2 regions of the Paenibacillus sp. FSL P4-0081 genome follow, and region 2 is predicted to be linked to the other one. Evidence: riboswitches for the same ligand, from Rfam matches in the RefSeq annotation. Region 2 holds a riboswitch; the other holds the start of a gene.
The links. A riboswitch is a leader RNA that binds a small molecule or an ion and turns the genes downstream of it on or off. The one in region 2 is predicted to bind cyclic di-AMP.
Positions count from the first base shown of each region.

Region 1: another riboswitch for cyclic di-AMP. It lies ahead of P40081_RS25495 (alpha/beta fold hydrolase); the one in region 2 lies ahead of P40081_RS09245 (NfeD family membrane protein).

Region 1 covers NZ_CP009280.1:5,965,648-5,973,675, reverse strand. Annotated here, with positions in the region: partial or broken gene P40081_RS25525 (Na+/H+ antiporter subunit A) at 1-1,620, shown strand, start outside; gene P40081_RS25520 (Na(+)/H(+) antiporter subunit C) at 1,608-1,940, shown strand; gene P40081_RS25515 (Na+/H+ antiporter subunit D) at 1,937-3,412, shown strand; gene P40081_RS25510 (Na+/H+ antiporter subunit E) at 3,418-3,900, shown strand; gene P40081_RS25505 (Na(+)/H(+) antiporter subunit F1) at 3,900-4,193, shown strand; gene mnhG (monovalent cation/H(+) antiporter subunit G) at 4,183-4,542, shown strand; cyclic di-AMP (ydaO/yuaA leader) riboswitch at 4,541-4,674, shown strand; gene P40081_RS25495 (alpha/beta fold hydrolase) at 4,698-5,042, shown strand; gene P40081_RS25490 (MerR family transcriptional regulator) at 5,428-5,829, shown strand; gene P40081_RS25485 (sensor histidine kinase) at 5,992-7,035, opposite strand; partial or broken gene P40081_RS39495 (glycoside hydrolase family 43 protein) at 7,863-8,028, shown strand, end outside.
Region 2 covers NZ_CP009280.1:2,170,128-2,178,155, forward strand. Annotated here, with positions in the region: gene P40081_RS09235 (hypothetical protein) at 1-796, shown strand, start outside; gene P40081_RS09240 (glycoside hydrolase family 88/105 protein) at 793-3,195, shown strand; cyclic di-AMP (ydaO/yuaA leader) riboswitch at 3,468-3,654, shown strand; gene P40081_RS09245 (NfeD family membrane protein) at 3,812-4,357, shown strand; gene P40081_RS09250 (flotillin family protein) at 4,380-5,801, shown strand; gene P40081_RS09255 (MATE family efflux transporter) at 5,980-7,365, shown strand; gene P40081_RS09260 (glycoside hydrolase family 10 protein) at 8,006-8,028, shown strand, end outside.

The sequences.
Region 1 (8,028 bases), 3.8 Mb from region 2:
TATCCGGGAGTTTGACATCCTGAGCTCAGGATACTGGACGCAGCTCTTTCCGGTAATTGCCTGGATTGCCAGTGTGTTTACCTTTGTATATAGCATGATTTTTGTCTTCAAGACCTTCCGCGGCAAGCTGAGGGAAGACAAACTGGATAAAATTCCGCATGAAGCTCCACTGGGTCTCTTGCTGTCACCGGTGATTCTAATTTCACTTGCTGTAGTGTTTGCATTCTTCCCTGACCTGGTCTCTGCTACGCTGATTGAACCGGCAATGTCTTCCATCCATACGGGGATACTCGCACCGGAAGAAGCTTTTGAAGTTTCTATTCATTTCTGGCATGGCTGGACACCGGAAATCTTCATGACCCTCGGCGTTATAGCCGCAGGTACACTGTTATTTAGAATCTATACCCGGCTGCGGGTACTGGACCGCGAAGCAAGCGGACGCAATACGCTGAACCGTATGTATGACTTCTCGCTAAGACTGCTGGAGAATGGTTCAAGACGTTTGACTGATGCCTATATGACTGGTTCCAATCGCCATTACCTGCTCTATATTTTCAGCTTTTTCATCATTTCGTTACTCACAGTTCTGCTGCTGCAGTCAGGCATAAGCTTTGGCATGGATCAGTATGCCTCATTGTCTTTTTATGAAACGGCTGTTGTAGCAGCAATGCTGTTGGCTGCCTTTGCTGTTCCATTTGCCAAGTCACGTGTTAACGCGATTCTTTTCACCGGTGGTGTAGGGTACATGGTGACGCTGCTCTTCGTTCTTTTCCGGGCACCGGATCTTGCACTCACCCAAATGATTATAGAGACCGTATCGGTCATTCTGTTCCTTCTTTGTTTCCGGTATTTACCTAAGCTGAAGAAGCAGAGAGAGCCGCTGCGCTTTAAGCTGCCCAATCTGATCATAGCGCTTGGAGCCGGCATTACAATGACGTTGATCGCTCTGGCGGCTATGGGTACCAGTCCTTTTGAACCTATCTCCGAGTTTTTCCTGAAAGAAAGCTATAACCTGGCTGGCGGCAAGAATGTTGTTAACGTCATCCTGGTAGATTTCCGCGGGTTCGATACCTTGTTTGAAATCATGGTGCTTGGCATCGCCTCACTGGCCATTTATGGTCTGATTCATTTGAGAATGGAAGAGGAGTTGACGCCGCTCCAACCCGCCAAGAATGAAAAATTACCGCTGCGCAGCAATGACGTGATTCTGCAGACAATGTCCAAGGGGATTGTCCTCATTATTCTGATATTCTCCCTGTATCTGTTCTTTGCCGGACATAATCATCCGGGGGAGGCTTTATCGGGGCTTTGATGACTTCTGCTGCGCTGATCCTCATTACAATCGCATTTGGAATGGATCAGGTACGTAAGGTGTTACCTGTGAATTACCGGCTGCTTACAGCTTCCGGACTCCTGCTGGCTATTCTAACAGCGTCAGGCTCATTCCTGTTTGACGCTCCTTTTCTAAGTCATGCTTTCGGCCATTTTCATCTGCCAGTGCTTGGCGATACGGAGCTGGCGACTGCCGTCCTGTTTGACCTTGGCGTATACCTGGCCGTGGTCGGTGTAACGATGAACATCATTTTATCGATCGGAGGGGAAAAGAAATGGAACTCCTAATGGCGGTTGCGGTCGGCATTCTCTTCACGATCGGTGTGTACCTGATTCTGTCCAAAAGCCTGCTGCGCATTGTGCTGGGAACCTCCCTGCTGACGCATGGTGTCCATCTGCTGCTGCTCACAATGGCCGGGCTCAAAAAGGGTGCAGCCCCTGTGCTGGGCAAAGCGGATACTTATGTTGATCCGCTGCCGCAGGCATTGATTCTAACCTCCATAGTTATCAGCTTTGGGGTTACAGCCTTCTACTTCGTACTCGCGTACCGGTCTTACCAGACGCTGGGTACTGACGAAATTGACAGCATTAAGGAGGACAACGAATGAGCAATCTATTGGTACTCCCGATTCTCATTCCGCTGACTACGGCTGTCATCCTGATTTTTCTCAAAGAGAAGATCCGGCTTCAGCGCGTGATTAGTGCGCTCAGCGGTCTGCTGAACATTCTGGTTGCAGTGCTGCTGGTTTCACGTGTCCACTCTGAGGGCATACAGACCTTGCAGATGGGGGGCTGGGCTCCTCCGTACGGGATTGTATTTGTAGGTGATATGTTTGCTGTATTGCTGGTAATGATGGCTTCGATCGTCAGCTTTGCGATTCTGTGCTACTCTTTCAGCAGTATTGGAGAGAAGCGGGAGCGGTTCTATTATTATACGTTCTTTCAGTTTTTGCTGGTCGGGGTATACGGCTCGTTTCTTACCGGAGATATTTTCAACCTGTTTGTCTTTTTTGAGGTCATGCTGATTTCTTCTTATGCGCTCATCTCACTCGGAGGGACCAAGCTTCAGCTAAGAGAAACATCGAAATATCTGCTCATCAATATCGTATCCTCGACACTGTTTGTAGCAGCGGTAGCTTATCTCTATGCAGCAGTAGGAACACTCAACATGGCACACCTGTCCCAGCGTATCGCTGAAGCGGGACAAGGCGGCGTGCTTAATGTGATTGCTGTTTTGTTCCTGATTGTATTTTCCCTAAAGGCAGGGCTGTTCCTGTTCTTCTGGCTTCCAGGGTCATACAGTGCGCCTCCGGCGGCTGTTAGAGCGTTGTTCGGTGCACTGCTGACCAAAGTGGGACTCTATGCAATCATCCGCACCTTCACGCTGCTGTTTGTTAACGATCCCGGCTTCACCCATGACTGGATTGCCTGGATGGCTGCTGCTACCATGATTCTGGGCAGCCTGGGGGCAGTCGCTTATAAGGATATCCCGAGGATTCTGAATTATAACATCATTATCAGCGTTGGATTTGTAGCCTTTGGACTCGCTGCAGGGACTGCAGATTCACTGAATGGGGCGGTCTTCTATCTGCTGCACGATATGCTGGCCAAGGGACTCATGTTTATTCTGGGCGGGATGATTATATCCGCAGCCGGAACTGACCGGCTAGGCAGTATGGGCGGGATGATTAAAAGGTATCCGTTCATCGGCTGGATGTTCTTTATCCTTGCTCTTGCCCTGACAGGTATTCCGCCGCTGAGCGGGTTTGCCGGCAAGATTCTGATCATCCGCGGAGCTCTGGCTGAGGGAATGCTGACGTTGTCCTTAATTGGACTAGGATCGAGCTTACTGGTGCTGTATTCCCTGATGAAGGTGTTCAGGCTGGCGTTCTGGGGAAATGAACCGGTGAATGAATTGCCTAGAGTGAACTTGAAGGCTGCATCGGCTATTGCCGCCGGACTCCTGCTGCTTGTGATTGCTATGGGGGTCGGTGCCGAGTCCGTCTATGCTTATGTATCGCAGGCAGGCGAGGTTTTGGCGTCACCTGCGCGGTACATTGAAGCCATAATGAAGGAGTAGAGAAGATGGCCCTACAATTCCTCTTAAATCTGTTGATTGCCTTTCTGTGGATGGCGATAAATAACGATGGCTCTGGCTCAAGCTTCATAGCCGGCTACGTCATCGGTATTATATTATTGCTGATTTTGACGAAATCCCTGGCCCGGACCCGGCCATTCTATCTCATACGTATATGGGCTATACTGAAGCTTCTGCTGATCTTTGCCCGTGAACTTACGGTCTCGAATTTCGTGGTCATCGGCCATATCATCCGTCCAAAGCTGGCTATACGTCCCGGTATCTTTGCTTATGAGACTGCCTTGACCTCGGCTTGGGAGGTTACGCTGTTATCGTGCCTGATCTGTCTGACGCCGGGAACCCTGACTCTTGATGTTTCGAAGGATGGCAGGACGCTGTACATTCATGCAATTGATATTAAAGATGCAGAGCTGCTTGTCGCGCAGATTAGAGGCACTTTCGAACAAGCGATTATGGAGGTGACCCGGTAATGATCCAGGTTATGCTAACCGTGGCAATGATCATTCTGGCGCTGGCGATGCTGGCATGCCTGTTCCGTCTCCTGAAAGGGCCAACCCGATCAGACAGGGTTGCCGCGCTCGATACGATAGGCATTCATGTACTCGCAATGATCACTGTTTTCTGTATGCTGCTGGATACCCAGGACTTTCTTGAAGTTATTCTGGTTATCGGTATTCTGACGTTTATTGGAACAACGGCACTGGCCAGATATATTGAACGGGGAGCCGTTATAGAGGATGGAGGGAACCCGAATGACAGGTGAACTGATTAGCTCCATTCTTGTGGTGATGGGTGCAGTCTTCTGCGGCTTAAGTGCCTTCGGCTTAGTCCGGCTGCCTGATGTGTACCTGCGTTCACATGCGGCCACCAAAAGTGCAACCTTCGGGGTGCTGTGTCTGCTGACAGGAGGCTTCCTGTACTTTTGGTTTAAAGACGGAACGGTTAATGTCAAGCTGCTGCTGGCGATTGTTTTTGTATTCATCACTTCACCGGTGGCAGGCCATTTAAATGGCCGGGCAGCCTACCGTTCAGGAGTCCCCTTGTGGAAGGGGAGCGTACAGGATGATCTGAAGGTCCTGGGGGAAGAAAGTCAGGAAACGTCTGCAAAATAATACTTAATCGCTGAATTCCTTATAGGAAGCGGGGGAACCAGGTTATATGGGGTGAATCTCGGGAAAAACGAGTAGGGCTACTTTCAGGCCCGAATCCGGCAGCTAACCCCGCAAGCGTTCATGAGAGGATGCACTGTTTATGCCGCATATTGAAGGTGAATGGAACGTCGCTGTATTACGAGATGTCGGGCAACGGTCTGCCTATTGTTTTTATTCATGATTATTCGACCTCCCATCATCTGTTTGAGCCGCAAGCGGATTATTTCAGCAAGCGTGCGAAAGTAATCGTATTCGATTTAAGAGGGAACGGGCAGTCCGGTAAAATGGATGTGGAGATTAGCCGGATCGTAGACACACATTGTGAAGATTTGAAGCTGTTATTGGACGCTCTGGCTGTAGAGAGGGCTGTAATCGTAGCTTGTTCCGGTGGTGCTGTGCTCGCCCAGCTCGACAGACCGCACGAAGGAAATTGCAGCAGAGTATGGTGCGGTCATTTATGACTTTGAATGGATCGGTTGTTCAAGGAACTGAACAGTGAGGGAAGGGTAACCTCAAGCCTCCGGCGAAACCGGCGGGTCCGGCGGGACTGCAATATTCAGTGGATCGGCCCGGTGCATAAGTATTTGGCGGCGGGGGGCTCACGCTGGAGAGCAATATATGTACCACGCACTTCATGAAGAAGCACTCAAATATTACGGCAAGTTTCTGGAGGCCGGTCAAGGCAGGATCGAGGACAATATCCGGATGGATCTACGGCCAACTGCCTTCGCAGGCAGTTGGCCGTTTTTGATGCGAAAAAACGCAAATAAGTAATTTCACACATTTATTTCGTGGAACACGAATACCATTAAAATATATAAGTCCACTAGAAAGAGGAGAGATGTTATGGTTCGCCATTACACGCAGCTGGAATTGATCACGATATCGAAATTACCTCCGACCACAGTGAAGAGATGGCTAGAGTATTTCTCTTATTTTGTAGCCGCGACCCGTCAGGGAGACCAGGTGCTTTACCCTTATGAAACTTTGAAACTACTGAAGCGGATCAGTGAACTGCGTGCAGAGCGTTACCATCTCAGTACCATTGTTCGTCTGCTGATTGAAGACGGCTTTCCGATGTATGGCAAAGAGGACAAGAAGGAGTTGCAACCTCCTCCGCCAATGGAGAAAATCAGCGCCGAGCCGAAGAAGCCGGACAGACAGCAGCTGCTTGTTGCTTCCCTGGCGGCGCTTGCCGATGAGCTTAACCGGATTGCGGATCATCTTAACCACTTGAAGGTGCAATAAATACATTCCGGACCGAATTCAATGAGCGGCAGCTTCATGGTTTGAGCTTGTCCATTTTGCTTAGACTCAGCCACTGCCCCCGCGTAACCGAGGTATCGGGAGTAATGCCCAGATGCGCGGACATTAGACGTGATTTATGAGGTGGTGAAATCTGGTTGGAACTTAAGATACCGGATGATTATCAAGAGGAATCATGAACGATACTGTCGTGCCCCTGCCCGGTTCACTCTGGATAAGAAGACCCTGGCCATACCGCTGAACCAAACGGCGGTTGGTATTCCTTAAGCCGATTCCCCCGGTGTTATGCCGGGTAAGGCTTAGGAGGTTCTCAATCTCGGCAGCCGGAATCCCTTTGCCATTATCTATAATCTGTACACAGGCGCCAGCTTCCGCCTGATATATGCGCACCACCAGTTCGCCGCCCTTCGCCCGGCTCAGCAATCCATGTCTTACTGCATTCTCAACGAGCGGCTGGATGGACAGCGGAGGAAGCTTGAAACGGAGAGCGGGCTGGATCTCCCACACCACAGTTAACCTGTCTCCAAAACGGACTTGCTCAATGAATAAATAGGATTTCACCAGGGAAATTTCATTCTCCAGATCCACCAGCTGATTCGTATTAATGAAATCAACGCTATACCGCAAGTAATCTGCAAATGCACCCGCTACATTACGCATCTGTTCCATATCAAATTCACTCAGGGCCATAATGGAGTTGATGGTGTTGAATAAGAAATGCGGTTTGATCTGGGCCTGCAAGTAGGCTGTTTCCATCCGCAGACTTTGGTCAATCGATTGTTTCAACGAAATTAATGCCTGCACTCTGTACTTCAGCTCTAATCTTTCAACAGGTTTGGTTACATAGTCATTGGCTCCATGTAAGAATTCTGTATATGACTCTTCTGAAATCGAATGGGTAATTAACAAGAGTATCGGCAGCTCCGTAATATCAAAATGTTGTCTGACCTGCTTGGTAAGCTCATATCCTGACATTTGCGGCATTTTCACATCGGCAATTAACAAATCCCAGGAAGCAGAGCGGATCAGTTCAAGGGCTTCATCGGCACTGGAGACCGCAGTTAATCTGTAATTTTCTTCATAGAGAATATCAGCCAACACTTTCAGGTTCACCGGATCCTCGTCCACAATTAGAATATTGGGTCTTGCCATCTCATAGAGAGGCCCGGACGATCCTGCACGGACCACTTCAGCAGATCCTTTATCTTCGCTAATGTTGCGGCGTTGTTTAACCCTAGAGGCTTCAATAATAATCTCTCCTTGCTCCGTTATACTTAATTGCGTTATGCAGCAAATTAAATAGAATTTGGGATAATCTTTTTTCATCTGCATATACGTGTGAGAGTTTTGAAGAGATAGTTAACCGGGAAAATCAACATATAAATGCTATAAATGGAGAGGGTTGTTATATAAAACCGAAAGTCCTTCCAATAATGTTGCTTGCACATTCCTTTGGCGTAATGGTTGTTAGTGCAGCTACCTCACTCACATTTCCGTTTTTCTTCTGCTCGCTTTTTTCCCAAGGTTAGATGCCTCCCTCGAGCATAGTGTAAACGTCTTAACTGAACAATAAATGAACAAATTTTGTGGGCTTTGATGGCGAAGGCAAGGCTGTAACCAGTCTCAGGCGCAACCGGCTGGTGAAACGAAGCTGTAATTTTGAGTGGATAGGCGCAGTGTACCTTACTTGAACAAGGATGGAGCCCGACTGGCCCCGGGTGAAGATCAAAGCGGTGATCCCGTAAACGTGAGAGATCCAGCAGGTTGATTTTTATTGCCCAGCTATCATTAGGCGGCAGACATTGCAGCCATGTAAAAGGTAATGAAGCCGCTGAATCCGTTCAGCGGCTTTTTTTCTCAGGTGAATTTCAGCAGAAACAGCATTGACTCTATCTATGTTCCCTAACTATAATATTAATATAATAGTAAATAGATTAATATTAGTGTTAACTAAATGACACGAAGCCGGACTGGAAGATTTGTTCGGTATAATAATTCCCTAAGGAGGGCTTAGCTTGTCTCAATCTATACCCGCATACACCGGTTATCTCTTAGTTCATTTCATCGGGGAGCAGCCGGATGGCGAACAGGTCTATTTCTCCTACAGTGAGGACGGCCTGCACTTTAAGGATCTGAACGCGGGTCTGCCTGTTCTGCGCTCGGAGCTCGGGGAAAAGGGAG
Region 2 (8,028 bases):
GGCACTGAACTCCAGCTTCGAATTGCTCTGGACCCATCAGGGCAATGTGGGGCATTATCCGTGGGTGTACGATTTTGACGGAGACGGGCGTGATGAGGTCATGGTCGGATATGATCTGCTGGATGCGGACGGAAAGCGGCTGTGGAGCTGCCATGATCTGGAGGATCATGCGGATTGCCTGTGGGTCGGCGATGTGAATGGAGACGGAGTGCCGGAGCTGGTGATCGGCGGCAGTGTGACGGTGATGTATGACCGTGACGGGCATGAGCTGTGGCGGTATGAAGGCTCCATTGAATCGCAGCATCTGGCGCTCGGACGGTTCCGTCCCGACCTGCCGGGTCTGCAGATTGCCGGTCTCGACCGTATGGTCCGTGAAGATGACGGCAAGGGCCTGCGCGGTAAAGACGCGATGTTTCTGCTGGACCAGTCCGGTCAGGAGCTGTGGAAGGAAGAGCGCACCACGGACGGCTGGCTGACGATCGTTGAAGCCGTAAGTCATTTCTGGAAGGATGCGCCGGATTATATTCTTGCTTACCGCCGGGGCGAAGCTGTGCTTCCCGCGCTCTATGACGGCTATATGAATATCGTTGCCCGGTTTGCCGAGCAGGGATACGCCGTGCATGGGGACCTGCTGGGCAGCGGGACCGAGCAGGTCATTATTTATACGGATGAGCTTGCGGCCGTCTATGCCGGCGAACCGCTCCCGCTGCAGGCGGTGCATCCCGGGCGGCAGCTGCCGCAGCCCAAGCGGCTGTACAGCTCCACCCTCTATCCCGGCGGTGAGGTGGCGTTGTGATAGGCGGTGAGGCAGGCAATGGAAGGGTGACGGTGAAGAGTGGTGAGGCAGCGAAGAGCGGGCATACTGTGGAGGCTGGCGGGACTGTGAAGAACAGCAAGACTGTGGAGGCTGGTGTTCCGGCATATTTTGATCCGCAGAATTCTATCGTGCGTACGGCTGGAGAGCATACCGAATCCGTGCTTGCGATCGTAGCCAATCGCTATATCGGTGCCAATCCGCCGCAGCCTCCAGTGTACCGGGTGCATCTGGAGGACAGCTTTCCGCGGCTATCCGACTGCCGGTATGAGATGAATCTGAAGGAACGGCTGCCGGAGCTGCAGGACGGGGAATTTGTCTATGTCTGGGGCAAGCTGTGGAGCGAAGCAGAGAGCGATATCCCGCTGGCTGTCAGCTGCTTCGGTCCGGTAACGGTCTATGTCAATGGCTCCGCCGTGTTCCAGTCCAATCTGAACGACGATGTATTTCCGGACCGCAGGGCCTACTTCCGGACCGGGCTAAGCCAGGGCTGGAACCATGTGCTGCTGGAATTCACCGCAGTCGGCACGGGCTGCGGCGGCATCTTCGGCACGGGCAGCGTGAAAGGCGCGCCGCTGCATTTCCTGGCCCCGACAGCCGGGCGCAGCGGCTGTGAGGGCTGGATTTACAGCGCGCCGCAGCAGAGCAGATGGATGCTGCAGCCGGAGTGCGAGCGCGCCGGCGTTCCTCAAGGAGGAACAGCAGCACTCCAGGCGGAGCCGCTGCAAAGCGCATTCCGCAGCGGCGCGGACGAAGCGGCGCTCGCGTCCCGCTGTGCCTGGTATCCGCAGGCCGGATGGCCGGATACCGTGGCCTGCGCCGGGAATCTCGCGCGTATCTTCGGCGAGGTTCCCGGCGCGAAGGCGCTGGCCTGGAGCCGGCTGGCGGTGACAGCGCCGGGCTTCACTGACACCCGGCTGAGCCTCCGCAGCCGGGACGTGGCGGCACTCCGGGTCTATGTGGATGGCAGGCTTGCCGCCATCCAGCCCGGGGGGAGTGCCGGGCTTGAATGTGTGCTGCCGCTGGGCTTCGGCAGCCATGATCTGCTGGTCGAGGCCGTCTGCGGCGGCCCGGACTGGGGCTTCCGGCTGGAAGCGGCGGACGCAGGGGGAGAAGCGGAAGCGGACACCGTGAACCTGGTCTTGCCGCATCCTGTGGAAGGGCAGGCAGGACCCTGGCTGTATCTGGGGACCTTCCTTGCATCGGCTGCACCGGAGGCTGCTGCGGCGGCTATGATGGATACTCCCTTTGGGGAAGGGGCGGAGAGCTGCTTCTGGCGGGTAGACCGCCCCGGCGGAGCGGTCAGGCCGTATCTGGAGAGCACGCTGTACGGACGCTGGAATTATCCGCTGGGCGTGACGTTATACGGGCTGCTGTGCACAGGGACAGTGCTGGATGATTCCCATTACACCGCTTATACCAGAGGCCATATTGAGCAGTGCACACGGCTTCATGAATATTCACTCTGGGACACGGGCCGTTACGGCGCTCCGGGAATTAATCAGCAGCTGGCGCTAATCGACTCCCTGGATGATTGCGGCTCATTCGGTGCGGCGATGCTGGCAGCGCACAGCGTGCAGCCGCTGCCTGGAGCAGCCGGGGCGGCAGAATACATTGCCCGCTACATTCAAGGGACACAGTCCCGTGACGAGGCGGGTGCGCTCTACCGCACCCGGGGCACGACCGATTTCATGCAGGGAACAATGTGGTGTGATGATTTGTATATGAGCACCCCTTTTCTGGTCCGGTACTATCAGCTGACCGGCAATGCTGCCTATCTGGATGACGCCGTGGCCCAGTTTCTGCATTACCGCGCGCGGCTGTTCCAGCCGGAGCTTGGCATTATGCACCATGTCTATGACTATAAATTCGGCAAGCCGAACGGTGTGCCTTGGGGCAGAGGCAACGGCTGGGTGCTGTTCTCACTGACCGAGCTGCTGGAGATTCTGCCGGAGCAGCACCCGCAGCAGCCGGAGCTGCTGGATTATTTCCGGGAGCTGTGTGAAGGGTATCTGCGGCTACAGGATGCAGCAGGGCTATGGCATCAAGTTCTGACGGATGCTGAAACCTATGCGGAGGCATCCTGCTCTTCAATGTTCGTGTATGCCTTCGCGAGAGGGGTACGCAGAGGCTGGCTGCTCAAGCCGCAACCCTACGCCGCTGCAGCAATACGCGGCTGGCACGCCCTTGCCGAATACTGCATCGACAAGCAGGGGAATGTCTACGGCGTCTGCCGGGGATCAGGCTACTCCTTCAATAAGCTCTATTACAAGGAGCAGCTCACCTGGCAGCTCAACGATACTCACGGAATTGGCATAGTACTGCTGGCCGGTATTGAAGCGCTGGAGCTTACGCGGGAGCTGGAAGCACAGAAACGATAAAGAAATTATACTGTATTGATAATATTTGCCGGCCGGGGCTGTCTAGTAAGCAGATTCACTGCTTACTAGACAGCCTCTTTGCTATGTAACAGCACTGCTCCAGAGAAACGGAGCAAGAAGGAGTAAATCATCGGCCGCTTAAGAACGAAAGCAAAGAATACGCCTTCATTCATGCAGGGACGGCATTTTTGGCTTCTTTTGTCAACCGCAGCGTTTTACATTAAATGGCTGCAGGCGTAAGATTCAAATCAACAACCGAATGAAATTTAACTGTTCTCAAATGGCTGAATTCCAGTAATGGGAACGGGGGAACCAACGGTGATTACGGCTTTTGCTCAGATAGCGGCCGCTCACCTGGGGTGAATCCTTGCTGCATGCTGTAACGGTGCTCCGGCAAGGTAGGGCAATCTCGCTGCCCGAATCCGTCAGCTAACCCCGTAAGCCTCGAAGAGAGAGGATGAGCGCCATGATCGATTAACCGACCACGGAGAGCCCTGCTGCTGCTGTGGTCTTTTTGCTGTGCAGGCAGTGGGGGAAGACGGTCTGAATCAAGAATAACAATTCATATAACAACGTAAAAAGTATCTTTATAATGTGATCTGAACTGCCTAAGGAGGTGATCGTTATCTTAACTATATTTATCGTGTGCTTCTGGGTCGGACTGCTCCTGCTCCTCAGCGGCGGACTTCACGGGCATAGCCTGGCGGGTCATCTGCATGCGGGGGGCGGTGACGCCGGGGGTCCGGGCTTTGTGCCTATACTCCCGCTGATGGTGTTTGTAACAGTCTGGGGCGGCTCTGGTTATGTGCTTATCCGCTTCAGCGGAATGAGCGTGCTTGCAGTAGTGCTGATCTGTACCATGATTGCCTTGCTGACAGGGTGTCTGATGTATGCAGTGCTGGCCCGGGTGATGACCCGGTATGACAGCAGCATGAATGAATTGGATTATGAGCAGGCAGGGCAGCTTGGATACATCAGTGTGCCTGCAGCGGATGGGGCAGCCGGGGAAATGAAATATGTGCTGCACGGAACGATGCGCTCCATTGGAGTGCGGGCAGCAACCGGCCAGCAGCTCGTGAGGGGCGACAGGGTGATTATTTTGAAGGTGGATAAGGGAATGGCGGAAGTAACCCTCTTCGAGAGGGAATTCGGAGAAGTATAAATGACGGGGAGTGTCGGACCAAATGGTTATTCTTTATTTAATCTCAGGCATTGTTGTTGTTATTCTGCTGGCTTTGTTCAGTATCGTGACCGCTTATAAAAAAGTCCCGCCCAATCAGGCGATGATTGTATACGGTCTCGGCGGTAAAAGAGTGGTGCAGGGCGGCGGGACGTTCGTCATCCCCGGCTTCCAGAACAATAAGACCATCTCGATGATGCTGATGAGCTTCGATGTCATTCCGGCGCAGGCGATGTTCTCCCGGCAGGGCATCAAGCTCAACCTGGAGGCGGTCGCCCAGATAAAAATCAAAAGCGATCCCACCGCTATTCTGACGGCCAGTGAGCAGTTCATCGACCGGCCGGAAGAAGACCGCGAGACGATTATCCTGCATTCGGTGGAGGGCCACCTGCGCGGCTTAATCGGGCAATTGACGGTGGAATCCATCCTAAAGACGCCTGATGAAATCAACAGCAAGATGAGGGAGACCTGCTCGGAGGACCTCGACAAGATGGGGCTTGAGGTCGTCAGCTTCACCATCAAGAAAATTACGGATGACAAAGGGTATATCGACAATATGGGGGTTCCGGAAATTGAGCGCATCCGCCGCGATGCCAGCATTGCCAAGGCGGAAGCGGAACGCGACATTCAGATCAAGCAGGCCGAGGCGGAGAAGGAATCCTCCATTGCCAAAGCCAATGCGCATCAGGCCACCATTGAAGCGGGAACCGCCGCCCGCGCGAAGGAATCCCTGTTTGAGAAGGAACTGAACATCAAGCAGGCGGATTTCAAGCTGGAGACAGAAGTGAAGAAGGCACAGGCGGATCTTGCGTATGAATTGCAGCAGAACAAAATTAAGCAATCGCTCGTTACCGAACAGGTCAAAATCACGCAGATGGAAGCGGAGGCCAACCGCACAGTCCGGGAAATTGAAGTCGAGCTGAGACAGCGGGAGCTGGAGGCAACGGTGATCAAGCCTGCCCAGGCGGAGAACCAGGCTACGGTCATGAGAGCGGAAGCCGCCAAGCAGCGGCAGATTCTTGAGGCGGAAGCCGAGGCAGCGACAACGACCAAGCGCGGACTGGCCACGGCGGAAGCTGAGCTGGCGAAAGGGAGAGCGAATGCGGAGATTGTCCAGCTGGCCGGAGCGGCGGAAGCGGGAGCCCTGGAGAAGAAAGCCGAAGCGTACAAACAGTTCACACAAGCTGCGCTTACCGTGGAATTCCTGAAAATACTGCCGGAGCTGGCTGAGAAAATTGCTTCCCCGCTCGCCAAGGTGGATAAGATTACAGTGATTTCCCAGGATGGAGCTACCTCAGGCGTGAACAAAATTACCGGTGATATCGCCAAAATAATGGCCCAGGTTCCTGAGTTGACCCAGACGCTTACCGGTATGAATGTGACCGAAGCGCTCAGCGGACTGCTTGGCCGGGATAAAGAGCAGTAATTCATATACAGCAGCAATAAAGCCGCCGTTCTTTCGTTAATGGAGAATTGCGGATTTATTGCTTTTTTGTGTGCCGGTTATTCTCACTGGTCACAGACGTGAAGCTGGATTTGTAGTAAACTGGAAGGAATGTACTGTCTGCTCGCAATTATTCTACAGAAAAGAATGTGATATATTTATGCAGCTTCAGGCTCGACTGCCGGCCAAAAAATGGCTGGAGAAGTACCTTTCCGGGGAAGGGATGGATTACCGGCAAATTGTAGCTTTATTTATTCCGATCCTGATTGACCAGGCTTTCATCATCGGGCTTAATCTGGTAAACACTGCGATGATCAGCTCATCCGGCATGGCGGCGGTCAGTGCGGTGAATATGGTAGATTCACTGAATATATTCCTGATCAACGTATTCGTTGCCATTGCTACCGGCGGGACAGTGGTCGTTGCGCAGTACAAAGGCAGCGGCAACGACCGGATGGTATCCCAGGCTACGGCGGGTTCGGTTACCTCGGTATCGCTGATCGCCGTGGGAATCGGACTTCTGCTCATGGGCTTCCACACGCCGATACTGAACCTGCTGTTCGGAACAGCTTCCGCCGATGTGCTGGATAATGCCCGGATCTACATGATCGGCAGCAGTATTTCTTATCTGGGGATCGCCGTGGTTCAGGCTGTGTGCGGTGCGCTGCGCGGCGTCGGCAGGACGCGGGCTTCGCTGATGCTGTCGCTGATCATGAATCTGCTGTACGTACTTCTGAACGTAGTCTTCATTAACCTGCTGCACATGGGTGTGCTGGGGATGACGCTGGCGGTCAATATCGCGCGGTATGCGGGCATGATCTTTGCCCTGGTGTACCTGTTCAAGATTGACACGGTACTGCGTGTGCGGGTCCGCGACCTGTTCCATGTTCCGGTCTCTATGCTGCGCAGAATTATGTTCATCGGCGTTCCATTTGCAGCTGAGCAGATGTTCTTCAATGGCGGCAAGCTGCTGACCCAGATTTTTATTGTTAGTATGGGCACCTATGCGATTGCGACCAATGCTATTGCCGGCTCGCTGGCGATGGTGTTTCAGATACCGGCCAGTGCGTTGTCTCTGACGATCGTGACGGTGGTGGGCCAAAGCATCGGGCGGGGGGATGTGGCAGATGCCAGAAAATTCATCAAGTCCTTCCTCTGGATCGGTTCAGCCTCGTATGCCTTGGTCGCCCTGCTCCTGATGCCGCTGTTCCATCCGCTGGTGTCAATCTTCTCTCCGCCTCCTGAGATCATTGACGACTTGTTTGTAGTCCTGCTGGTGAATGCTATTGCCCAGATTCCGCTGTGGGCGGTCAGCTTCATTCTGCCGTCCGCGCTGCGGGCAGCGGGGGATTCCCGCTTCACCTCTATCACCTCCATGCTGTCGATGTGGCTGTTCCGGGTCGTATTCGGTTACATTCTCGGGATCGTCCTAGGCTACGGTGTGCTGGGGGTCTGGCTGGCGATGAACTGCGAGTGGGCCGTCCGGGGATTTGTGTTTCTATGGCGCTTCAGAGGCGACAAATGGTTTGCGCATAAGCTGATATGAACGCTGTGGCTGCTGATCTAAAGGCTGTCCCGTAAGTAGTTTTCCCATAAATGTAAGACAACAGAGCAGCGTTGCCCGTTATTAAGTGGCGCTGCTCTGCGTTTTTTGTATCGCGTGCAGATTCCCTGCACGTGGTGTAATGAAGTGAAGGCTGGCGCGATATGATGTCGAGCCGCGTCGGGCTGTCCAAGTGTTCTCCGGTAGGAGTGGCTTCTTCAGGCCAGCAAGTGGAAAAACGTATCTTAATTCGTCAATTTCTGAGCGATGTGCGGAAGCAAGTGGAAAAACAACATCTAATAGGGGTAGTTTTCACTACTTTGGATGAAATGGAGTGATTTAAGTGCTGTTTATCCAACTGCTGATTAAGCAGGGGGACATTCGCTCATCAGCAAGTGTAGTAAATCCAACTGCTACTAATCCGGCCTCTATAGCATCCGGCTTATAAAGTGGCAAACAGGTGCTTCTTAGTTCTGACACTCCAGTGAAATGAACTATAAAAAGCACGGTACAATCTTTAGTTTCGGGTAAGACGCTTTTTTTGCATTATGCTACGATTTGGGTTGAGAAGGGGGGCAGCTTTCACATAACTGTAAGCGCTTAACTCAAAAGAAACCCAAATTCATACAGAGGAGTGCAATGCATGAAGCGAATAATCAAGCAAGT